DNA from 4 places in the Streptomyces albireticuli genome. Region 1 is predicted to be linked to each of the others. Evidence: riboswitches for the same ligand, from Rfam matches in the RefSeq annotation. Region 1 holds a riboswitch; each other region holds the start of a gene.

The links. Region 1 has a riboswitch for cobalamin ahead of SMD11_RS25390 (cobalamin biosynthesis protein). Riboswitches for the same ligand answer to the same signal wherever they lie in the genome.
Region 2: linked by a shared signal. The riboswitch ahead of SMD11_RS04215 (HoxN/HupN/NixA family nickel/cobalt transporter) and the one ahead of SMD11_RS25390 (cobalamin biosynthesis protein) in region 1 are both predicted to bind cobalamin.
Region 3: linked by a shared signal. The riboswitch ahead of SMD11_RS11350 (ribonucleoside-diphosphate reductase subunit alpha) and the one ahead of SMD11_RS25390 (cobalamin biosynthesis protein) in region 1 are both predicted to bind cobalamin.
Region 4: linked by a shared signal. The riboswitch ahead of metE (5-methyltetrahydropteroyltriglutamate--homocysteine S-methyltransferase) and the one ahead of SMD11_RS25390 (cobalamin biosynthesis protein) in region 1 are both predicted to bind cobalamin.

What each region holds. Positions count from the first base shown of each region.
Region 1 covers NZ_CP021744.1:5,867,150-5,871,480, forward strand. The annotation lists gene SMD11_RS25385 (cobyric acid synthase) at 1-929, opposite strand, end outside; gene SMD11_RS25390 (cobalamin biosynthesis protein) at 959-1,942, opposite strand; cobalamin riboswitch at 2,087-2,213, opposite strand; gene SMD11_RS25395 (hypothetical protein) at 2,393-2,629, opposite strand; gene SMD11_RS25400 (inorganic phosphate transporter) at 2,642-3,889, opposite strand; gene SMD11_RS25405 (class II aldolase/adducin family protein) at 4,003-4,331, shown strand, end outside.
Region 2 covers NZ_CP021744.1:967,775-972,105, forward strand. The annotation lists gene SMD11_RS04205 (sensor histidine kinase) at 1-37, shown strand, start outside; gene SMD11_RS36795 (hypothetical protein) at 287-421, shown strand; gene SMD11_RS04210 (nitroreductase/quinone reductase family protein) at 765-1,679, shown strand; gene SMD11_RS04215 (HoxN/HupN/NixA family nickel/cobalt transporter) at 1,763-2,902, opposite strand; cobalamin riboswitch at 2,932-3,149, opposite strand; gene SMD11_RS04220 (FAD-dependent monooxygenase) at 3,251-4,331, opposite strand, start outside.
Region 3 covers NZ_CP021744.1:2,722,115-2,726,445, reverse strand. The annotation lists gene SMD11_RS11350 (ribonucleoside-diphosphate reductase subunit alpha) at 1-1,815, opposite strand, end outside; cobalamin riboswitch at 1,972-2,113, opposite strand; gene mctP (monocarboxylate uptake permease MctP) at 2,309-3,934, opposite strand; gene SMD11_RS11340 (DUF3311 domain-containing protein) at 3,931-4,218, opposite strand.
Region 4 covers NZ_CP021744.1:7,287,783-7,292,113, forward strand. The annotation lists gene metE (5-methyltetrahydropteroyltriglutamate--homocysteine S-methyltransferase) at 1-2,293, opposite strand, end outside; cobalamin riboswitch at 2,477-2,661, opposite strand; gene SMD11_RS31330 (3-hydroxybutyryl-CoA dehydrogenase) at 2,829-3,698, opposite strand; gene aceB (malate synthase A) at 3,695-4,331, opposite strand, start outside.

The DNA.
Region 1 (4,331 bases):
AGCTCCTCCGGCCGGTCCACGAAGCGCACGACGACGCCGGGTTCGGCGGCCAGCGCGTCGACGTCCGTGAAGTTCGACATCAGCGGCACCGCGCAGACCGCGACGCGCAGGACGTCGGCGCCGTGCGGCGGCGCGACCACCGACTCGCGGACCGCGCCGCGCAGGGAGACGCGCAGCCCGTCCTCCTCGTCGATGCCGAGCCCGTGCGCGAACGGCAGCACGCCGACCGTCGGGCGGCCGGTCAGGTCGCGCAGCATGTCCAGGCCCGGCTCCAGCAGCGACACGTCGCCCCGGAACTTGTTGACCATGTAGCCCGCTATCAGCTCCTGGTCCGCCCGGGACAGCAGCGCCGTCGTGCCGAAGAAGGACGCGAAGACGCCGCCCCGGTCGATGTCGCCGACCACGACGACGGGCAGCCGCGCGGCCCGCGCGATGCCCATGTTGACGATGTCGGTGCGCCGCAGGTTGATCTCGGCGGGGCTGCCCGCGCCCTCGCAGATCACCGCGTCGTGGGTGCGCCGCAGCTCCTCCAGGCACTCCGTCACCGTGCCGAGCAGCTGCTCGCGCCGCCCCGCGTACAGGGAGGAGCCGCCGTCCGGCCTCCCGGGCCCCCCGAAATACCCCCGGGCGCTCAGCTCGCCGACGGGCTTGCCCAGCAGCACCACCTGGCTGCTGCGGTCGCTGCCGGGCTTGAGCAGGACGGGGTTCATGAGCGCCGTCGGCTCGACGCGGGCGGCCGCGGCCTGCATCGCCTGCGCGCGGCCTATCTCCGCGCCCTCGCGGGTCACGAACGAGTTCAGCGACATGTTCTGCGCCTTGAACGGCGCGACCTTGACGCCTTTGCGGACCAGCCAGCGGCAGATGCCGGCGGTGACCACGCTCTTGCCCGCGTCCGAGGTGGTCCCGGCCACCAGCAGGCCTCCGCCCAGCGGGCCCGTACGCCCGCTCCTGTCCGCTGTCACCGGCTGCTCCTCCTGGACGTGCTCCTGGACGTGATGGCCCTGCTGCAAAGGCTGCCCACCGTGCGCGCCGCTATCGCGGTGCCCAGGGCCAGCAGCGACACCCGGCGCGAGAGGCGCACCGCGCGTTCGATGTCCGCGACCTCCACCGGGCGGTTCTCGCCGCCGAGCACGGGCCGGTGCTCGACGCGGCCCGCGTAGGCGAGGGTGCCGCCGAGGCGGACGCCGAGGGCTCCGGCGAAGGCGGCCTCCACCGGGCCGGCGTTCGGGCTCGGGTGCCGGCCCGCGTCCCGGCGGGCCACCCGCCAGGCGCCGCGCCGGTCGGGGCCGGCGAGGACGGTCAGGGCGGCGGTGAGCCGGGCGCCCGGCCAGCCGACGACGTCGTCCAGCCGGGCGGAGGCCCAGCCGAACCGCCGGTGGCGCGGCGACTTGTGGCCGACCATCGCGTCCAGGGTGTTCACGGCCCGGAAGCCGGCCAGGCCCGGTACGCCCGCGACGGCGCCCCAGACGAGGGCGCCCACGACGGCGTCGGAGGTGTTCTCGGCGACGGACTCCACGACCGCGCGCGCGATCTGCGGGCCGTCCAGCGCCTGCGGGTCGCGCCCGCACAGGTGGGGCAGCCGCTCCCGGGCGACCTCCAGGTCGCCGGCCTCCAGCGCGCCGCCGACGGCGCGCGCCTCACGGCCCAGGGAGGTGCCGCCGAGCACCGCCCAGGTGGCGGCGGCGGTCAGGGCCACGCGGGCGCGGCGGGAGGGGCGCAGGGCGCGGGTCAGCAGCGCGGCGCCGGCCACGGTGCCGCCCGCGCAGAGCAGGGTGTGCAGGGCGCCGTAGCCGCGGTGGTCGCGCCACAGGCGCTCCTCGACGGCGTGCGCGGCCTTCCCGAAGGCGGCCACGGGGTGGCCGCGGCGGGGGTCGCCGAGGGCGAGGTCGCCGAGGAAGCCGAGCGCGGCGCCGCACGCGAAACCGAGGTGATCGGCGTGCAAGGGACGCATCGGTCAGGCCGCCGTCGCGCCTCGGAAGGGGAGCCGGGGGGCGCGTGGGACGCGGGAGGGGGTGCGGCGGCAGCCGGGCATGGGGGTGTGTCCTCACTCAGGGTCCGCGCCCTGGCTCGACGTGACCGGCGACCAGAGTCTCCTGGCTCCCGGATCGGCGTCGTTCCGGCCTTCCGGTCCGGCAGGCGGACCGTGGCCCTCGGTGGAGGACGCTCCCCGGTGACAGTGGCGGGACCGCGCCGGACTCGCACCGGCTTCCTCTGCTGTCGCCGTTTGGCCCCGGAAGTCCACCATGGGCCGTGAACGGCCGTCAACTCACCTCTGAGCTGGGGTTCGCCTCCCGGGGCGCGGGCGCGGCCCGGTACGCGGAACGCCGGCCGGGCTGGAGATCCAGCCCGGCCGGCGTCCGGGGCCGAGGGGTCGGGGACTCGCCCCGGGAGGCTAGGCGACGATCAGGTAGATGCCGTACCCGACGGCCGCCGCGCACAGCGCGAAGCAGGCGTACGCGCCGGTCCGCGCGACCGCCGTCGGCTCGGTGGCCGCGGCGTCGCCGCCGGCGGCCTCGGCCGGCTTGCGGGACGTACCGACGATGCCCAGCGTGAACACGCCGACCAGTCCGACCGTCACCACGAGGCTGACGCCGAAGACCTGGCCGAGAGCTGCCCAGTCGATCTGCATGGTGTCTCTTCCTTAGCTCGCCGCGGCGGCGGGTGCGCGCCCGGCTTCGGGGGCCACGGCGGCCACGGGGGAGAGGGGGCCGGCCAATGGCGGGGCGACGGCCTGGAGCGCGGCGGTGACGACACCGGCCGGCTCGGCGGACGCGGGCTCCGGGGCGTCGATCTCGTTGACGTTGTCGTGGGTGACCGGCTTGCGGCGCGAGGCCAGCCAGATGCCGGCGGAGACGGCCACGCCGAGGACGGCGACGGTGGCGACGCCCCAGTCGCCCTGGTCGGCCAGGAGGGCCGCGCCACCGGCGACCAGACCCGCGGCCGGCAGCGTCAGGCCCCAGGCCAGGACCATGCGGCCGGCGGTCGACCAGCGGACCACGCCGCCCTTGCGGCCGAGGCCGGCGCCCATGATCGAGCCGGAGCAGACCTGGGTGGTGGAGAGCGCGAAGCCGATGTGCGAGGAGGCGAGGATCACCGTCGCGGCGCCGGTCTGGGCGGCGAAGCCCTGCGCGGGCTTGATGTCGGTGAGGCCCTTGCCGAGCGTCTGGATGATGCGCCAGCCGCCGAGGTACGTACCGGCCGCGATGGCCAGGCCCGCGGAGACGATGACCCACATCGGCGGGTCGGAGTGCGGGGCGACGACGCCGCCGGCGACCAGCGCGAGGGTGATCACGCCCATCGTCTTCTGGGCGTCGTTGGTGCCGTGGGCGAGGGAGACCAGGGCGGCCGAGGCGATCTGCCCGGTGCGGTAGCCCTTGGCGGTCTCCTTCTCGTCCCGGCCCTTGGCCAGGCGGTAGGTGAGCCGGGTCGCCAGGGTGGCGGCCAGACCGGCCACCAGCGGGGCGGCGACCGCCGGGATGAGGACCTTCATGACGACCTTGTCGGCGTTGACCGCGTCGAAGCCCACCGAGACGATGGTCGCGCCGATCAGGCCGCCGAAGAGGGCGTGCGAGGAACTCGAGGGGAGGCCGGCCAGCCAGGTCAGCAGATTCCAGACGATGGCACCGATCAGTCCCGCGAAGATCACTTCAGGTCTGATGCCCGCGGTCTCGTCGATGATCCCGCCGGAGATGGTCTTGGCCACCTCGACGGAGAGGAACGCGCCGACGAGGTTCAGCGCCGCAGACATGGCCACCGCGGTCTTGGGCTTGAGGGCCCCGGTGGAGATGGTGGTGGCCATGGCGTTGGCCGTGTCGTGGAAGCCGTTCGTAAAGTCGAACACCAAGGCCGTGACGATCACGATCCCGATGAGAAGCGTGATGTGTTCCATTCACCCAGGCAATCAGCTCGATGGTCAGTACAGCGGCGACCGTAAAGACCCTTGGTGAACGGAAGGTGAACTGGAACGGGCGGAGCGGTGGCGTGAACCGGAGGCGAGAACCCATGGAAGATCGGGAAAGCGTACGGACCGCGTGGGCGGAGGTCCTGGCCACGGCACGGCGCACCGTCGCCGACGGGCTGGTCGTCGGCACCTCGGGCAATGTGTCCGCGCGGGTCGGCGACCTGGTGCTGGTGACCCCTAGCGGAATCCCGTACGACCGGCTCGGACCCGGGGACGCGGTCGCCGTCGACCTGGCCGGCCGGCAGGTCCTCGGCGGGCTCCCGCCCACCAGTGAGCTGCCGATGCACCTCGCCGTCTACCGCTCCACGGACGCCGGCGCCGTCGTCCACACCCACGCCGTCCACGCGACGGCCGTCTCCACCCTCGTCGA
Region 2 (4,331 bases), 4.9 Mb from region 1:
CCGCTTCGAGGTCGTGCTGCCGGCCGCGTCGCCGTGACGAACGCCCGGACACCCGCCCGCGGGCCGCTCGGGCACCGCAGGACACACCCGGCGGCTGAGCCCCGCCCACTCACCCAAGGGCCGGGAAACCCACCGGAGTTCACCTGAACGTAGGGCACGGACCCCGCCCGCCGCCCCCGTTCGGGTGAGTACCGCATGCGCGTCCCGGCGGCTGGGAAGCCCTCGGGCGACCCGGCCGCCGAGCCGCCCGCTCGCGCCGACTCTCCCGCACCGGAAGGAACTTCGCATGCGCCGCTTCGTCGCAGTCGTCCTCGGGGTCGCCGCCTGGTTCGGGGTGTGCGCCTCCCCCACCGCCGGTCACGACCAGCCTTTTCCCGCGAGCGCGGCCGAGGGGAGCGAGGCGGCCGCCCTCCCCCGCTGAGCGGCGGAACGGGCGGCGGCGCCGGACGCGCAGGGGTGCCGGCAGCGACGCGGAGGCGCCTCATCCGCATTGACATGAGCACCGGCACATGGCTCTAATGGGGCGCGTGTCCGCGTGACGCCGGCCGAAGAGCAGTGGGCAGGCCGGCGATCGGGCGAGACACCTTTCCTCAAAGGGTCTTCCCATGAGTTCTCACTTCACAGGCAGCGCCTGACCGTACGGCGCCGCCGCGTGCCTCTTTCCGCACGCCGCCGCGCCTCGGCGCGCCCCGTCGCGCTCTTCACCATCACTTCGCCGCGATCGACCGCGGCTCACGTACCCGCTCCGGAGAGCCCACACCGTCATGCCCATATCGTTCAACCAGTCCGTCATCGAGGAGTTCCGCGCCAACGGAGGAAAGGTCGGCGGCCCCTTCGAGGGCGGTGACCTCCTGCTGCTGACCACCACCGGCGCGCGATCGGGCGCCTCGCACACCACTCCCCTCGGCTACGTCCGCCACGAGGGGCTCCTGCTGGTCGTCGGCTCCAACCTCGGCGCCCCCGCCCACCCCGCCTGGTACCACAACCTGCTCGCCCATCCCCTGGTGCGGGTGGAGCTGGGCACCGAGGAGTTCGAGGCCGTCGCGGTCCCCGCCGAGGGCGCCCGGCGCGACCGGCTGTTCGCGCGGGTGACCCGGGCCGAGCCCGGCTACGCCGCATACCAGGAGCGGACCTCCCGCCTCCTGCCCGTCGTGGCACTGGAGCGCGCCGAGCACGCGGACGCGGGAGGCCCCCGCGAGGTCGTCACCCTCGCCGACAAGCTCCTGGAGGTCCACACCTGGCTGCGCGCGCAGCTGAAGCACGTATTCGCCGAGACCGACGCCCATCTGGCGGCGGTCGCGGCCCACCGGGGCCCCGGCGAACCGCCGGCGCCGGGGCTGGGCATGCAGATCAGGCAGCACTGCCTGGCGTTCTGCGGGACCCTGACGTTCCATCACACGGGCGAGGACGCCCATGTCTTCCCCGCGCTCGCGGAGCACCACCCGCGACTGCGTGACGCGCTCGGCCGGCTCCGGGAGGAACACCGGACGGTGGCGCGTGTCAAGGACGAGCTGCTGGCGCTGCTGGGGGACATCGGAGCGGCGGATCCCGTGCGGTTCCGGGCGGAACTGGCGCGGATGGTGGCGGAGCTGACGGCCCATCTGGACCACGAGGAGGAGTGGCTGCTCCCGGTGCTGGCCGCCGTGCCGTTCCCGCCGGGGCGGGGTGCGGCGGCCTAGGCGGTGACGGGCGGGGCGCCTTCCCCGGCGCCCCGCCCGCTACGCACCGGGGCTCCTCCCGGCCCCTCCGCGTCGTGCGCCCCTCAGCCCTTGGGCGCCGCGGTCGACGTGCGCGCCGCCCAGCGCTGTTCGACCTTGCCGAAGCGCCAGTACGCCAGCGCCGCCGCCCACACGACCACGAACAGGCCGACGATCACGAAGCCGACGTTGTCGAGGTTCAGGCCGGCGATCCAGCCGGTCAGCGCGTCGTCGAGGCCGAGCTTCTCGTGCAGGACGCTCACCAGCTCGATGGTGCCGATGAGGAAGGCGACGGCGATCGACAGTCCGGTGATGGTGAGGTTGTAGTAGACCTTGCGGACGGGGTTGGAGAACGCCCACTGGTAGGCGAAGTTCATGAACGTGCCGTCGAGGGTGTCGAAGAGGCTCATGCCGGCGGCGAACAGCAGCGGCAGGCACAGGATCGCGTACCAGGGCAGGCCGGCGGCGGCGCCGCTGCCCGCCATCACCATGAGGGTGACCTCGGTGGCGGTGTCGAAGCCGAGGCCGAAGAGGAAGCCCAGCGGGTACATCTGGCCGGGGCGGGTGATGGAGCGGGTGAAGCGGCCGAGGATCCGGTTCATGAAGCCGCGCGAGTCGAGGTGGCGCTCCAGTTCCCGCTCGTCGTAGCGGCCCTCGCGCATGGCGCGGAAGATGCGCAGGATGCCCGCGAGGGCGACGAGGTTGAGGGCGGCGATGAGGTAGAGGAAGCCGCCGGAGACGGTGGTGCCGACCACGCCGAGGGTCTGGTGCGTGGTGGACTCCTCGTCGAGGAGGGTCCCCGCGGCCTGGGTGCCGCCCGCGACCAGGGCCGCCATGGCCACCACGACGCTGGAGTGGCCGAGCGCGAACCAGAAGCCGACCGAGACCGGGCGCTTGCCGTCGGCCATCAGCTTGCGGGTGGTGTTGTCGATGGCGGCGATGTGGTCGGCGTCGAAGGCGTGCCGCATGCCGAGGGTGTAGGCCGTGATGCCGAGGCCGACCCCGTAGACCTTGGAGCCCACGGTGTAGTGGTCGGGGACGACGAGCAGATAGAGGACGCCGAACGCGACGACGTGCAGGGCGGCGACGACCGCCAGCAGGCCGGCGGTGCGTACGGTGTCCTGGCGGCGCCACCGGAAGGCGGGCAGCGCGCCGCCGGGGGCTTCGGTGGGGGCGGCGCCGGGGGCGTCGGTGGGCAGGGTCATCGGGGGTGAACGCTCCAAGCACCTCGTGGATCATCGCGTGATGCCGTGGCCGGTCTCCTGGCTTACGGGTTCGCGCGCGCCCGCCCCTGCCTTCCCGGCCGCGGGCTGCGGCCAGTGGCTCCGCGCGCCGTGGCGGCGCGCGGAACGGAACGGGAACTCCCCGATCACAGTGGCGAGGGCCGCTCCGGACTCGGGCCACGAGGGCCTGTCACCGGTCTTCCCGAACACCACGGCCGGGCCACCATAGCGCTCCGACCGGCGCTTGTGGCAAGGATGTGGCAGTTGCCATAGATGTGCAATAAGCGCCCCGCCCCGTCGCCGGACGCACTCCGGAACGCGCCTTCCGGGTCACTCCCGAGGCCCCGTCAGGGCCTGCCCGCCGAAGCCCCGGCCGCCGTCGGCCGCCGTGCGCCACCAGGTGTCGACTGCCTCCTGGTCCATGGCCGCCCAGTCGGGGGTGGCCTGCACCTGCGCGCGGCCGAGCCGGCGGCCGACGCCGACCACGGCCCGGCCGGTGGGCGACCGTTCGGCGTCGTAGGCACGGACCGCGGCGTCCAGGTCCGGCTCCTCGCGCAGCACCCGCTCCAGCACCGCGGCGTCCTGGAGGGCCTTCACGGCGCCGCTGCCGGAGTGCGGGCGGGCGACGGCGGCCGCGTCCCCGGCGAGGACGAGCCGGCCCTCGCCGTAGTGCGGCACGGCCAGGTCGTAGATCGGCTGGACGTACGTGCCGGACCGGGGCGTGCGCCGGACGACCTCCTGCCAGTACGGCGGGAAGCGCTCCTCGACGACCGCCGCGTGGTGGGAGACCAGCTCGTCGGTGACCGTGCCGGCGGGCAGGCTGGTGGCGTCCCGGAGGGCCGGGCCGACGGAGGCGGGCGGCGCGGTGTAGAAGACCCAGTTCGCGGAGGTGCCCCGGCCGCCCGGGCCGGGGATGCGGTAGACGATCATATGGCCGCCGGGGAAGACGACGGTCGCGGCGTCGTGCTCGGGCCAGGCGTCGTGGGGGCCGGGCAGCAGCTCCACCGGCAGGGTGCCGCGCCAGGCCAGATAGCCGGCGTACGCGGGCACGGTGGCCGCCCGGGTCGCGGCCCGGACGGCCGAGCGGTAGCCGTCGGCGCCGACGACCAGGTCGAAGCGCTCGGTGCGCCCGTCGGCGAACCGCAGCGCGGCGCCGTCCGGTCCGGGCAGCACCCGCTCGACGGCCGCGCCCTGGACGTAGCCGACGGAGGCGGGCAGCCCCGCCCGTAACTCCCGCCAGAGCGATCCCCAGTTGTACGAGCGGAAGGGGAACGGCAGCACGCCCACCGCCCGTCCGGCGGGCGCGCCGCCGTCCCGCACGATCCAGGGGCGCCGGGTCAGCCGCCGCCAGGGCACGTCCGGCCCCAGGTGCCCGGCCGCCGCCAGCTCGGCGTAGCGGTCGTCGTGGACG
Region 3 (4,331 bases), 3.1 Mb from region 1:
GTTGCGCATGCCGACCTGGGCGATGCGGGCGCGCAGGGCGCCCCAGCGGTCGGCCCAGCGCTGCTCGGCGTTCGGGTAGTGGTCCGGGTGCAGCACGCCGCGCGCGGTGCGGGTCGCGGACCAGGCCGGGTGCGGGCCGTGCCGCTCGGCGAGGTCGGCGGAGGCCTCGTACGCCGCGAGCATGATGCGCTCGGAGATCCGGGTGGACAGCTCCTTCGCCTCGGCGGAGTCGAAGGGCAGGCGCAGCCGGAAGAAGACGTCCTGGAGACCCATGAGGCCCAGGCCCACCGGGCGCCAGCGGCTGTTGGAGTTGCCGGCCTGCTCGGTCGGGTAGAAGTTGATGTCCACGACGCGGTCGAGGAACGTCACGGCCGTACGGACCGTACGGTCGAGCTTCTCCCAGTCCATGTCGCCGTCGGTGCCCAGGTGGGCGGCGAGGTTGACCGAGCCGAGGTTGCAGACGGCGGTCTCGCCGTCGTCGGTGACCTCCAGGATCTCGGTGCAGAGGTTCGAGGAGTGTACGACCTTGCCGGGCTCGGCCGTCTGGTTCGCGGTGCGGTTGGACGCGTCCTTGAAGGTCATCCAGCCGTTGCCGGTCTGCGCGAGGGTGCGCATCATCCGGGAGTACAGCACGCGGGCCGGGATGGTCTTGACGGCCTTGCCGTCGGCCTCGGCCTTGCGGTAAGCGGCGTCGAACTCGTCGCCCCACAGGTCGACCAGCTCGGGCGTGTCGGCCGGGGAGAACAGCGACCAGTCGGCGTCGGCCTCGACGCGGCGCATGAACTCGTCCGGGATCCAGTGCGCGGTGTTGAGGTTGTGCGTGCGGCGGGCCTCCTCACCGGTGTTGTCGCGGAGCTCCAGGAACTCCTCGATGTCCGCGTGCCAGGTCTCCAGGTAGACGCAGGCCGCGCCCTTGCGCCGGCCGCCCTGGTTGACCGCGGCGACGGAGGCGTCGAGCGTGCGCAGGAACGGCACGATGCCGTTGGAGTGGCCGTTGGTGCCGCGGATCAGCGAGCCGCGGGAGCGGATGCGCGAGTACGACAGGCCGATGCCGCCGGCGTGCTTCGACAGCCGGGCCACCTGGTGGTAGCGGTCGTAGATCGAGTCCAGCTCGTCCAGCGGGGAGTCCAGCAGGTAGCAGGACGACATCTGCGGGTGGCGGGTGCCGGAGTTGAAGAGCGTGGGGGAGGAGGGGAGGTACGAGAGGGTGCTGGTCAGCCCGTACAGCTCGGCCACGTCGTCCAGGGCGCGCTCCGAGTGGTCCTCGGCCAGGCCGCAGGCCACGCGCAGCAGGAAGTGCTGCGGGGTCTCGACGACCTGCCGGGTGATCGGGTGGCGCAGCAGGTAGCGGCTGTGCAGGGTGCGCAGGCCGAAGTAGCCGAAGCGGTCGTCCGCGCCGTCGGCCATCGCCCGCTCGACGAGGGCGTCCAGGCGCGCGGCGTGGGCGCGCACGAAGGCGGCCGTCTCGTCGGCGATCAGGCCCTCGCGGTGACCCACCTCGACGGAGGCGGAGAAGGAGGTCGCGCCCTGCCCGGCCGCCTCGTCGGCGATCGCGCGGGTGAGCAGCCGGGCGGCGAGCCGGGAGTACTGGGGCTCCTCGGAGATCAGGCCGGCCGCGGCCTCGGTGGCCAGGGACCGCAGCTCGGCCTCGTCCGAACCCGGGTGGCGGCCGCGCAGCGCGGCGGCGGCGACCTTTCCGGGGTCGGTGGCGGGCAGATCGGCGGTGAGGTCGGTCAGGGTGCGCAGCAGCGCGGTCCCGGGGCCGCCGGTCGCTTCCGCGGACGCTGAGACCGGATCGGCGGGCGCGATGGTCACTGAGGCTCTCCCTCGCTCGGCAGGGGGCCGGGCGGGTGGCGCGCGACGGGCGCGTACGGGCATGCCTGACAGCACCAGGGCATGCTCGTAAGCGTCCATCGACCCAACCCGCGAGGCCCGGACGAATGCAAAACGCCCGGTGACGAGCGGGGGCTCGGCGGTGGGCGTGCTGTCGGCAGGTACTCGGACTCCTGCATGCGTCATTACGGCATACATGCACCGTTGCGGGACAGTTCCGGATTTCCACCGGATTCCCCTGCGACGACAGCGAGGACGAGCATACATCTAGTGCTGGCCGTCGCACGCACCACCACATCTTGTGTCACGCGGTAATCGCGCGGGTCGGAATGTGCTAACAGGGCCCAGGATTCCGGGCCTTGGCGCCGGGCACGAGAGAGGGCCGCCGCGCCCCTGCGAGGGGGTGCGGCGGCCCTGCGGGCCCCGGCCGGGGGCGCCGGACCGGCCTGGTCCGGGCGGGCCTTCCTGGGGGCTCCTAGTGGCCGCCCGGGGCACCCGCGGTGGCCGGCGGGAGCTCCTGCCGGACGCCCGGGTCGCCGGCGTCCGCGGTGTAGTCCGCGGCCTTGGTCTCGTCCACGCCGTCGGGCGCGCCGAGGGCCCTGAGGGCGAAGGTCAGGACGATGACCACGATCACATTGAGCACGAAGGCGGTCAGCCCGATATAGCCCTTTTCCCCGATAAGGGGGATGAGGTTGGTATTGCCGAAATGATCCTGGGTGGCGCTCGGCGTGTCGTACGCCCGCCAGGTGCCGTAGGCCATGCCGGCCACCCAGCCGCCGAGCAGCGCCCAGCGGTGGAACCAGCGGGTGAAGAGGCCGCCCACGAGGGCGGGCACGGTCTGGAGGATCCAGATGCCACCCAGCAGCTGGAAATTGATCGCGACCGTCTTGTCCATGGTCAGGACGAACACCAGCGCGCCGACCTTCACCAGGAGCGAGGCGAGCTTGGAGACCTTCGCCTCGTGCTCGGGCGAGGCGTCCGGCTTGATGAAGTCCTTGTAGATGTTGCGGGTGAAAAGGTTCGCCGCCGCGATGGACATGATCGCGGCCGGCACCAGGGCGCCGATGCCGATGGCGGCGAAGGCCACGCCCGTGAACCAGTCCGGGAACATGTCCTCGAACAGCTGGGGGATGGCGAGCTGCCCGTTCTTGACCTTGATCCCGGCGGCGATCGCCATGAAGCCGAGCATCGCCAGCAGCCCGAGCATCAGCGAGTACAGCGGCAGGATCGTGGTGTTCCGGCGGATGACGTTGCGGCCTTTGCTGGAGAGAACCGCCGTCACCGAGTGGGGATAGAGGAAGAGCGCCATCGCGGAGCCCAGCGCGAGCGTCGCGTACGCCCACTGCGCGTCCGGCCCGCTCACCAGGGAGCCGCGCGGCTTGCCCGTCTCCGGGTTCTTGACGGCGAAGGCGTCGCCCGCCGCGCTGAAGATGTGGTCGAAGCCGCCCAGCCGGATCGGGATGTAGATGATCGCGACGATGATCACGATGTAGATGAGGGCGTCCTTGACGAACGCGATCAGCGCCGGGGCCCGCAGCCCGGAGGAGTAGGTGTACGCCGCGAGCACACCGAACGCGATCAGCAGCGGCAGGTCCTTCATGAACCAGTTCGAGCCGCCGCCCACGCCGAGGACGTCCAGCACCGCCTGGATGCCGACGAGCTGGAGGGCGATGTAGGGCATCGTCGCGAGGATGCCGGTGAGCGCGAGCGCCAGCGACAGGCCCTTGGACCCGAACCGGCCGCGGACGAAGTCCGAGGAGGTCACGTAGCCGTGCTTGTGCGAGACCGACCAGAGCCGGGGCAGGAAGGTGAAGACGAGCGGGTAACACAGGATCGTGTACGGCACCGCGAAGAAGCCGGCCGCGCCGCCCGCGTAGATGGCGGCCGGGACGGCCACGAACGTATACGCGGTATAGAGGTCGCCGCCCAGCAGGAACCAGGTCACCCACGTCCCGAAGGACCGGCCGCCGAGCCCCCACTCGTCGAGGCTGTCCGCGTTCTCGGCGCGGCGCCACTTCGAGGCGACGAAGCCCATGACGGTGACGACGAGGAAGAAGAAGATGAAGACGGCGAGTGCCACGCCGTTCACGCCGTCCTTCATGCCCGCTCACCCGCCTTGCGCGCCCGCGCGAGCCGCTCGTGGCGCCGGACGATGGTGTACGCGACGACCGTCAGCAGGGTCGAGATCAGCACCCACAGCATCTGGTACCAGTAGAAGAACGGGATGCCGATGAAGGCGGGCGTGAGCCGGGAGTAGGAGTCGACCCACAGCATCGCGACGAAGGGTATGGCCAGGCATATGCCCGCCACGATCATCGGGACGGTCACGGCGGCGGTGGCCTTCCGGCCACCGTCCTCCGGTGTCCCTGTCGGTGGTTCCGTCATGCTGGTGACTCCCCCCTGTGTGATCACTGCGTGATGCGCAGGAAATCTAGGCGACGTCCCGGTGGGAGTCACCCCCTGTCCGTATATCGGTATGGCAATGTCATCTGGCCGGG
Region 4 (4,331 bases), 1.4 Mb from region 1:
CCTGCCGCGCCGCCGCCACCAGGTTCTCCAAGGACTCCCGCACCTCCGGCCACCCCCGCGTCTTCAGGCCGCAGTCCGGGTTCACCCACAGCCGCTCCGCCGGGATGGCCTCCAGGCCCTTGCGCAGCAGGGCCGCCGCCTCCGCCGTGCCGGGGACGCGGGGCGAGTGGATGTCGTAGACGCCCGGGCCGACCTCGCGCGGGTAGCCGGCCGTGGCGAGTTCGCCGGCGACCTGCATGTGGGAGCGGGCGGCCTCCAGGCTGATGACGTCGGCGTCGAGGTCGTCGATGGCCTGGAGGATGTCGCCGAACTCCGCGTAGCACATGTGGGTGTGGATCTGGACGTCCGGGCCGACGCCGGACGTGCTCAGGCGGAAGGCCTCCGTGGCCCAGGCCAGGTACGCGGCGTGGTCCGCCGAGCGCAGCGGCAGCGTCTCGCGCAGCGCCGGCTCGTCGACCTGGATCACCGGGCTGCCCGCGGCCGCGAGGTCGCCGACCTCGTCCCGCAGGGCGAGCGCGACCTGGCGGGCGGTCTCGCCGAGCGGCTGGTCGTCGCGGACGAAGGACCAGGCGAGCATGGTGACGGGCCCGGTGAGCATGCCCTTCACGGGGCGGTCGGTCAGCGACTGGGCGAAGGACGTCCAGCGCACGGTCATCGGCTCCGGGCGGGAGATGTCCCCGGCGAGGATCGGCGGCCGGACGTAGCGGGTGCCGTACGACTGGACCCAGCCGTGCTGGGTGGCGAGGTAGCCGGTGAGCCGCTCGGCGAAGTACTGCACCATGTCGTTGCGCTCGGGCTCGCCGTGCACCAGGACGTCGATGCCGGTCTTCTCCTGGAAGGAGACGACCTCACGGATCTCGTCCTCGATCCGGCGCTCGTACGCGGCAGTGTCGATCCGGCCGGCCCGCAGACCGGCGCGGGCGGCGCGCAGCTCGCCCGTCTGCGGGAAGGAGCCGATCGTGGTCGTGGGCAGCAGCGGCAGGCCGAGACGGGCGCGCTGGGCGGCGGCCCGCTCGGCGTACGGCAGGGAGCGCCGGGCGTCGGCGTCGGTCACCGCGGCGGTGCGGGCCCGCACCGCCGGGTCGTGGGTGAGCGCGGAACCGGCCCGGGAGGCCAGGTCGGCGCGGTTGGCGGCGAGTTCCGCCGCGATGGCGCCGGTGCCCTTGGCGAGGCCCCGGGCCAGGGTGACGATCTCCGCGGTCTTCTGCCGGGCGAAGGCCAGCCAGCGGGCGATCTGGGGGTCGACGTCGCGCTCGGCGGCGGCGTCCAGGGGGACGTGCAGCAGCGAGCAGGAGGCCGCGACGTCCACCCGGCCGGCGAGGCCGAGGAGCGTGGCGAGGGTGGCGAGGGACGCCGTGAGGTCGTTGATCCAGACGTTGCGGCCGTCGACGACGCCCGCGACGAGCCGCTTGCCGGGCAGACCGCCGGCCGCCGCGAGGTCGTCGAGGTTGGCGGCGGCGGGGCCGGTCAGGTCGAGGGCGAGCCCCTCGACCGGCGCCTTGGCCAGCACCGGCAGGGCCGCGCCGAGCCGGTCGAAGTAGGAGGCGACCAGGAGCTTCGGCCGGTCGGTGAGCCCGCCCAGGTCCCGGTAGGCGCGCGCGGTGGCGTTGAGCTCGGCCGGGGTGCGGTCCTGGACGAGCGCCGGCTCGTCCAGCTGGACCCACTCCGCGCCGGCGGCCCGCAGGTCGGCGAGCACCTCGGCGTAGACGGGCAGCAGCCGGTCCAGGAGCGTCAGCGGGTCGAAGCCGGCCGCGACGCCCGGCGCGGGCTTGGCCAGCAGGAGGTAGGTGACCGGACCGACGAGGACGGGGCGCGCGGTCAGGCCCAGGGCGGCGGCCTCCGCGAACTCGGCGACCTGCCGGGTGGAGTCGGCCGTGAAGACGGTGTCCGGGCCCAGTTCGGGGACGAGGTAGTGGTAGTTGGTGTCGAACCACTTGGTCATCTCCAGCGGCGCCACGTCCTGGGTGCCGCGGGCCATCGCGAAGTAGCCGTCCAGGGCGTCCGCCTCGACGGCGGCGCGGTGCCGGGCGGGGATCGCGCCCACCATGACGCTGGTGTCCAGGACGTGGTCGTAGTACGAGAAGTCGCCGGTCGGCACCTCGTCGACGCCGGCCTCGGCGAGCCGGCGCCAGGCCGTGGCGCGCAACCCGGCTGCCGTACGGCGCAGTTCGGCGGCGTCGACACGGCCTTTCCAATAACCTTCGACGGCCTTCTTCAGTTCCCGGTTCTGGCCCTGGCGGGGGTAGCCGTACACGGTGGCCCGTGCTGCCGCGGCTGCGGACTTGCTGGTCACGGAACTCTCCTTCGCGAGCTTCTTCCGATACGACCCCGGGGACGGGGTGAGGGCGCGAAGGGACGGCGAACCGGGCGGGACCACGACGACGGAGGGAAACCGCCGTGTGCGACCGCCTGATATGTGCGCCGACCCGCCCTCGAGGTCACCGGGATCTCCGCGCGCGTCCGTGCGCGCGGGCAGTGGCAGGTCTTCGGACTCGCGGGCACGTCTCGTGGGACACGAGGCTCCTACTGGCCGTCGCTTCCCGGCCCTCGTCGGGCCAGTGCTGATGACGGCGGTCGTTCCCGCTCACCGCTGCGGGGCAGTCCCGGATTCCCACCGGGTTCCCTCTTGCGACGCGCCTGCCTGGCGGGCAGGGCGAACCAGCTGCACCGTCAGCCTAGGCGCTGGGCCCGGCCCCTGACAGCCCCGTCCACCCACCGGATGGTGATCTGGGACACGTGGCGGGCCGCCGGCGCGGGCCGGAAGGCGGCGGCGGCCGCCGACCCGGCGCCGCCGCCCCCCGGCGGTGACCCGGGCCCCTCAGCCCGGGTCAGTCTCTGTCGTACCGGTGGAACCCCCGGCCCGACTTCCGTCCGAGCAGCCCGGCCTCGACCATCCGCCGGAGCAGCGGCGGCGGGGCGTACAGGGGCTCCTTGAACTCGTCGTAGAGGGACTGGGCGATGGCGGCGACCGTGTCGAGGCCGATGAGATCGGCCAGTCTGAGCGGCCCCATCGGGTGCGCACAGCCCAGCTCCATGCCCTCGTCGACGTCCGTGGCGGACGCGAAGCCGGACTCCGCCATCCGCACGGCCGCCAGGAGGTAGGGGATGAGCAGCGCGTTGACGACGAACCCGGCCCGGTCCTGGGACCGGATCGCCGTCTTGCCCAGGGTCGCGGTCGCGAACTCCTCGGCCAGGGCGGCCGCCTCGGCGCTCGTGTGCAGCGAGGTGACGATCTCCACCAGCGGCATCACGGGCACCGGGTTGAAGAAGTGCAGGCCCAGCACCCGGTCGGCGCGCCGGGTCGCCGTGCCGAGCCGCATCACGGGGATCGAGGAGGTGTTGGAGGCGAGCACCGCCGCCGGATCCTCGACGATCTTGTCGAGGGCGCCGAAGACGCGGGTCTTGGTCTCCGCGTCCTCGACGACGGCCTCGATGACGAGCTGACGGTCGGCCAGGTCGTCGAGGTCCCCGGTGAAGACCATCCGGGCCAGCGCGTCCTCGGCGGCGGACCGGTCGGTCTTGCCGCGTTCGACGGCCCGCTCCAGGGACCGGGTGACCCGTTCGCGCGCCCGCCGGGCCGCGGGGCCGTCGGCCTCGCAGAGCACGGTGTCGAGGCCGGCCCGCGCGCACACCTCGGCGATCCCGGCGCCCATCTGGCCGCCGCCGACCACCCCGGCCCTGCCGAAGCGCGCGCTCATGAGCGCACCGCCGGGCGGCGCACCAGGTGCCGGGTGTAGGCGTCGGTGGTGAAGAAGCCGGGGAGTTCGCCGGAGAGGGCCGTACGGACGAAGACGTCGCGCGCCTGCCCGGCGAGGGCCCGTGGGTCGTCCGCCGCCAGCGCCGCCGTCTCCTCGTCGAGCACCGTGAGCACCTCCGCGCGGTCGATCACGCCGTGCCGCAGCCACTGCCAGATCCGGCAGCGGGCGATCTCCGCGGTGGCCGCGTCCTCCATCAGCCCGTACAGCGCGACCGCGCCGCTGCCGCGCAGCCAGGCGTCGAAGTAGCGCAGCGCCACGGCGATGTCGGCACGGACGCCGGACGGGGTGGGCGGGCCGCCGGTGCGGTGCACGGCGAGCAGGTCGGCCGCCGTCACCTCCACGTCGGCGCGGGTCCGCTCGATCTGGTGCGGCCGGCCGTCGAGCACGGAGTCGAAGACCTCGCGGCAGACGGGCACCAGCCCGGGGTGGGCGACCCAGGAGCCGTCGAAGCCGTCCTCCGCCTCGCGCTCCTTGTCGAGTCTGACGGTCGCCAGCGCGGCCTCGTCGGCGCGCGCGCCCCGGCCGGGGATCTGGGCGGCCATCCCGCCGATGGCGTGCGCGCCCCGCCGGTGG